DNA from 2 places in the Acidihalobacter yilgarnensis genome. Region 1 is predicted to be linked to the other one. Evidence: predicted binding sites of a transcription regulator. Region 1 holds the regulator's gene; the other holds the start of a gene.

Region 1 (3,411 bases):
GCGCCGCCCCAGTGAGTATCGGCCGCAGACAGACGCTGCCCTCCGCTCGAACGTCCCGCCACCCAGGAAAGTTCGAGGCGTTTGCCGAGGGCTTGATAGAGGGTTTCAGCGGAGAGCGTGGCGTCCATGACGTCGCCTAGGCGGCGTGCCTGGCATCCCAGTCATTGAGCAGTCCCAGGGCGGACTCGCTGTCGTGGGCACCCCGTAGTTGTTGCACGGTGATCGGGTCGCTGAACAACTGAGCCAGTCTTGAGAGCGTGTCCAGGTGTTCGCTGGTGCACTCCTCGGGGACCACCAGGGCGAACAGAAGATCAACCGGCGCCTGGTCGGGGGCATCGAAATCGATGCCCCCGTTCAATTTGATGAAGGCGGCCTGGGTTTCCTTGAGGCCAGCCATGCGGCCGTGCGGTATCGCTACGCCATGTCCCAAGCCGGTACTGCCCAGGCGCTCGCGTGCGAGCAGGGTATCGAAGACCTCATTGGAGGAAACCTGTCCACCCTTGGCCAGGAGTTCGCTTAGTGCCTCCAGTGCCCGCTTTTTACTGTGGATGTCCGCATCGTTGAGGATGCGTTCGGTCGTGAGTAATTCGCCTATCTGCATGGTTCAGGTGTCGCCTGTGTGTTTCAGATGGCCGTGCGTTTGGTCGCTTCGGCCTTGTGATGGTCTTTGGTCTTTTCCTTGTGCTTGATCACCTGCCGGTCGAGCTTGTCGACGAGCGAGTCGATAGCGGCATACATGTCTTCGTCGACGGCATCTGCGAAGAGTTGGTTGCCGCTGAGGTTCAGACTGGCTTCGGCCTTCTGACGCAATTTCTCTACGGAAAGAATTACGTGGACATCGATCATATTGTCGAAGTGTCGTTCGAGACGCTGGAATTTGTCGCTTACGTAGTCGCGTAGTGCATCGGTCAACTCTACGTGGTGCCCAGACAGGTTGATTTGCATACGATACTCCTCGTTGAGGGCTGTGTCTTAACTGCCCATTTGGGGGCGGTGCCATCATGGCCGACGTTGCTCGCCGTCCGCGGTTCCCTGTGCGGGGCGTGGACGGCGGGTAACATCTCCCACCGCCGGGTTTCGACGCTGGCGCCCGACTGTGCTCCCTGGTCACGGCCGGAATGCGGGTGTCGGTCCGTATTGCGCCAAGTCGAAGAATTTTGTGAGATCTCCATGATTTGAGTCTAGTTGAGTCGTTTGCGATCGCTGGAGGACGGAATGTTCATGCCCTCTCGGTATTTGGCGACCGTGCGGCGCGCAACCTGTATCCCCTTCTCGCTGAGCAGATCTGCGATCTTGCTGTCCGACAAAGGTTTGTCGCCGGGTTCGGATTCGACCAGTTTGCGGATCATGGCGCGAATCGCGACTGCGGAGCATTCACCGCCATCGGCGGTACCGACGTGGCTGGAGAAGAAGTACTTGAATTCGAAGATGCCGCGGGGCGTGTACATGTATTTCTGGGTAGTGACGCGAGAGATGGTCGATTCGTGCATTTCGACCTGTTCCGCAATGTCGCGCAGGACCAGGGGCTTCATCGCCTCCTCGCCATATTCGAGAAACCCCCTCTGCTGCTCGACGATGGCAGTGGCGACACGTAGCAAGGTTTCGTTACGGCTTTGCAGGCTTTTGATGAACCAGCGCGCTTCCTGCAGCTGATTTTTCATGTAGGTGTTGTCAACGCTGCTGTCTGCGCGCCGTACCATTGATGCGTAGGTGGAATTCAAGCGTAGGCGCGGCGCAACTTCAGAGTTGAGCTCCACGCGCCAGCGCTGACCCTGTTTGCGGACCGTCACGTCGGGGACGATATATTCGGGTCGGCTATTGCTGATCTGTGCACCAGGCCGCGGATTGAGCGACTGGATCAGTGCGATGGTTTCCTGCAGGCCAGCCTCGTCCAGTTCCAGGTGGCGCATCAGTGCCTTGAGATCGTGATTCCCGAGCAGGTCGATATGGGATTGCACCAAGCGCCGCGCCTGTATCAACCACGGTATATCTTGTGGCATCTCAGAAAGTTGTATGTCGAGGCATTCCGCCAGATTGCGGGCGCCGCAACCTGGAGGATCTAGCCGTTGCACGAGATGGAGGACGGCCTCGATGTCCTCGATTTCGAGATCGGCCTGCAATTGCGCGGCGAGTGATCCACGGATGTTCTCGATATCCTCCTGAAGATAACCGTCACCGCCGATCGAGTCGATCAGGGTCATGGCGATCAGGCGATCCTGCTCGTTCATGGGTGCCAAGTGCACTTGCCAGAGCAGATGATCGATCAGCGACTCGCCATCGCCGCTTTGTGATTCGTAGGGGTCGCGGTCATCGGCTTCGGACGAGCCGGAGCCCGCTGCGGTTGGCGGCTCGTAAATATCGTCCCAGGCACTGTCGACCGGCAATTCGTCTGGGATGGTGTCTTGGGATGGGTTGTCTTCGGCGGCGCCTTCGCGAGATTCGCCGTTGATTTGCTCGCCATCCGCGCCCTCAACTCGCCCGGAATCCTCGTCGACCTCGAGCATCGGGTTGGTTTCCAGGACTTCCTGAATATGTGTCTGTAGCTCGAGTGTCGAGTACTGCAATAGGCGTATGGCCTGCTGCAGTTGAGGCGTCATCGCCAGGGATTGCCCCAGCCGGAGTTGAAGTGAAGGCTTGATCATCGCGTTTGATGTTTATCTTGAATTCGCGTTTAACGCAATGGTCATCGTCGGACTCTTGGGTATCTCGGGTTGCTTACAGGCGGAAGTCCTGACCCAGATAGACCTCGCGGGCCTTCTGGTTGTCCAGGATATCTTCCGGGGTGCCTTCGGCAAGCACATGCCCGTCGCTCAATATATAGGCGCGCTGACAGATGCCGAGGGTCTCACGTACGTTATGGTCGGTAATCAAGACGCCAATATCCCGGTCGCTCAAATGTCGCACGATGCGCTGAATATCGAGCACCGAGATGGGATCGACACCGGCAAAGGGTTCGTCTAGCAGGATGAATGCGGGCTCGGCTGCCAAGGCACGGGCAATCTCCACACGCCGTCGTTCACCACCGGAGAGGCTGAATCCGCGACTGCTGCGAATATGCCCGATCTGCAGTTCATCCAGCAGACTTTCCAGGGTTTCATTCTGTGCCTTGGGGTCGAAATTGTCACGCAGTTCGAGTACCGCGCGGATATTGTCTTCGACGCTGAGGCGGCGGAATACCGAGGCTTCCTGAGGCAGATAGCCGACGCCCATGCGCGCGCGCGCATGCATGGGGAATCGGGTGATGTCCTGATCATTGAGGCGAATATGGCCAGAATCTGGCTGGATCAGGCCCACGATGATGTAAAAGCAGGTGGTTTTACCCGCGCCGTTGGGGCCGAGCAAGCCGACGATCTCACCGCTGCCCACGTCAAGCGACACCCCGCCAAGGACGTCGCGGCCGCGATAGCGTTT
Region 2 (3,411 bases), 200 kb from region 1:
CACGTAAAAGCAGCGACTTGCCGCTTCCAGACGGTCCGGTCAACACGACACACTCGCCCGCTGCGAGCGACAGCGAGTAAGGACCGACTACTGGAGTGCGTAAGCCTTCCACGCTCAAACGCTGGGATGTCCGCGCAACGTCGTCGCTTTTGGGATGTGAGGCATTCATGGGGCGGGGATTATGCGGGGATCGCGCCGATCATTCGAGCCCAGCGAGATAAAGGAGAGATAAAAAAGAACGGGCGCCAGTGGCGCCCGTTCGATTGAACACAATCGCTTGATTGTTATTCGTAGACCTGCTCACCGTGCTGGGAAACGTCGAGGCCCTCGACCTCATCCTCTTCCGTCACACGGATACCCATGATTACGTCGATTACCTTGATGATAATGAAGGTCATGATCGCGTCGTACACAATCGTCACCATGACACCGAACCCCTGAATACCGAGCTGATGCATGATGCTGCCGCCAGCCGCGTCGGACAAGCCGGCACCACCGAACATCGCGGCCGCAAAAATGCCGGTCAACATCGCACCGACGATGCCGCCGACCGCATGGACGCCAAAGGCATCGAGCGAATCGTCATAACCGAGCATGTTCTTGAGGTAGACCGAGGCCCAGAAGCAGAGCACGCCGGCAGCGATACCAATCACGATGGCACCGGTCGGCCCCACGAAACCGGAAGCCGGGGTGATCGCCACAAGACCAGCCACCGCACCCGAACTCATGCCCAGCAGAGTGGGTTTGCCACGAGCCGCCCACTCGGCGAACATCCACGACAGCGCGGCAATGCCGGTTGCGATCTGGGTCACGGCCATGGCCATGCCAGCAGTCGCGTTGGCGGCCACAGCAGAACCCGCATTGAAACCGAACCAACCGACCCACAGCAATGCGGCACCGGCCATGGTGAACACCACGTTCACAGGCGGCATCGGATCCTTGCGGTACCCCTTACGCTTGCCCAACACCAGTGCAGCCACCAGACCGGCCACACCCGCGTTGATATGCACCACCGTGCCTCCCGCAAAGTCGAGCACGCCGTCGCCACCCAACCAGCCACCCGGACCCCAGACCATGTGCGCGATCGGCGAATAAACCAACACCGACCACAAGCCCATGAACCACAACATTGCCGAGAATTTCATGCGTTCGACGATCGAGCCGATGATCAGTGCCGGAGTAATGATGGCAAAGGTCATCTGGAAGGTCATGAACACCGATTCGGGGATGGTCCCGCTCATCGCGTTGTAACCCATGCCGCTCAGGAAGAAGCGACTCAGGCCACCGACGAAACCATTACCCGAAGTGAAGGCCAGCGAATAGCCGATAATCGTCCAGACGGCCGTGATCAAACAGGTCACGGCAAAGGTCTTCGCCGCCACTGAAATCAGATTTTTCTTGCGTACCATGCCACCGTAGAAAAGCGCTACGCCCGGTATGGTCATCATCAGAACCAATGCGGTGGATGTCAGCATCCAGGCGGTGTCGCCCGAGTTGATCTTCGGTGTTGCGTCGGCAGCCATGGCCAAACCCGGGAGCATCCACAAGCCCACCAAGCCGAACAGTCCCCCGATCGCTCCCAATGCGTGCTTAGATTTCATCGAAAGTTTCCTCATCTAGATTTTTATAGCCTTAAAGGGCTTCGCTACCGGTTTCGCCGGTACGGATACGAATGGCCTGCTCAAGCGGGCACAGGAATATCTTGCCGTCGCCGATCTTGCCGGTGCTGGCTGCCTTGCTGATGGCCTCGATGGCCTGATCGACCAAAGCGTCGTCCAGAGCAACCTCGATCTTCACCTTGGGTAGAAAATCCACCACGTATTCCGCGCCGCGGTAGAGTTCGGTGTGTCCCTTCTGACGCCCGAAGCCCTTGACCTCCGCGACGGTGATCCCCTTGACGCCGATTTCGGAAAGCGCCTCCCGAACCTCGTCGAGCTTGAAGGGTTTGATAATGGCGATGAGCAGCTTCATACCTGTTTGCCTCCCGTTTCCATAGCAATCACTCCTAATTGGCTTGGCACCCTGCGACGCGGGCTTGAGGCACAGACATGCAGGGGGCGTGCCATTTAAAGAAGGCCAAACAAGACCATTGTTTTTAATACAAAAAAGCGACAATCATCCAGAGAACGCAAGCATCATCGCACCATTATGGTGCGATGATGCTACGTCAATAACCGTATACTCCCTCATGAAGCTCGGCTGCCGCACCAATATGGGACACAAAAAAATCCGGGCGACGAGCGCCCGGATTTTTTCAAGAACGAAACAAACGGAACAAACTAGAAGCTGTACGTACCCCCAATAACGAATTGGCTAGCAGCCTTCGTGCCGGGAACCGCCACCGAACTTGCGGCAGCATCCAGCACATCGCTGTCCAATCCACTTTCCACGGCCTTTTTGTCCGCATACTGATATTCGGCGTAGAACGCCACACTGCTAATTGGCGCATAGGCCAAGCCCAGCGTAGTCAGTGTGCCGCGCGTACGAGACAACGTGCCGCTAGCACCCTGCGTCGTGGTCGACACATTGCCCATCACAGTCCATTTCGGATTGAAGGCATAGCTCGCGGTCGCAAGATAGGTATAAATCTCATGTGTATTCTGCGTCGCCGTCAGCAGCATGGACGTGGGCTTGAAACCGAAGCCCCCCACACTGACAGTCAAAGGTCCCGAGCTGTAAGTACCCCGCAGGCCCACCTTATTCTTAAGCAATACGCCGGAATATTCGTTTACCGGCGTCAACCATACGGTCTGCGAAGGCGATGCACTGTACTTAGCGGCGCCATCCCCGTACTTGGAAAAGCTCTCAAAACCTGCCGCGAAGCTGAAATCACCCGTCGTATAGGTGCCAGAAAGCCCGTAATTGTTCGTCGACTTGCTGCTGGCAGACGAACCCTTCCCGATGTTGAAGCCCTCGGCAGATACTGTAAATCCCCCCATAGTCGGCGAAACGTAAGAAATCGCCTTGTCCTGCTCGAAATTTGCTACTACGGTGGGATACATCCACCAAAAAGGTGTGAAGGGCAATACCACATCATTGAAATAGGTCGATTCAAGTCGACCGGCCTTGAGCGTTCCCCAGGGCCCGGTCGCGCCCAAATACGCCCAGTATGTTGAGGGCGATCCGATCGCAGATGTAGGATCGACGGACATGTCATAGTTATAAATGAATTTCGTGCCCCCGGCCTCACCCAAGTCACCCTTCACGCCGACTTGGCTGATATTGTTCTGAATGCCATAAGTTGATTTCTGCCCACCGGTAGTAGCCGTGTTGTAGCTACCAACAACACCTACCATCCCGTAAATCGTCGCGGTTGGCGCGGCACGGGCCGTAATGGCCACTCCTGCCATCGCCATACCCGCACTCAGGGCAATCACAATTTTGCTAGGCCGAAACCGCTTCTTCAGGCTC

Evidence for each region. Region 1 encodes sigma-54, which starts transcription at its own class of promoters, with help from an activator protein. Its sites were predicted from a motif close to TGGCANGNTNCNTGCTT; they were not measured.
Region 2: BI364_RS15665 (P-II family nitrogen regulator) is a predicted target of sigma-54. The motif match lies at 2,049-2,065, and genes of this name have one in related genera.

Annotation. Positions count from the first base shown of each region.
Region 1 covers NZ_CP017415.1:3,046,990-3,050,400, reverse strand. The annotation lists gene hprK (HPr(Ser) kinase/phosphatase) at 1-128, opposite strand, end outside; gene BI364_RS14750 (PTS sugar transporter subunit IIA) at 137-601, opposite strand; gene hpf (ribosome hibernation-promoting factor, HPF/YfiA family) at 625-945, opposite strand; gene BI364_RS14740 (RNA polymerase factor sigma-54) at 1,182-2,642, opposite strand; gene lptB (LPS export ABC transporter ATP-binding protein) at 2,716-3,411, opposite strand, start outside.
Region 2 covers NZ_CP017415.1:3,246,072-3,249,482, forward strand. The annotation lists gene BI364_RS15655 (ABC transporter ATP-binding protein) at 1-169, opposite strand, end outside; gene BI364_RS15660 (ammonium transporter) at 285-1,601, opposite strand; gene BI364_RS15665 (P-II family nitrogen regulator) at 1,633-1,971, opposite strand; gene BI364_RS15670 (porin) at 2,280-3,411, opposite strand, start outside.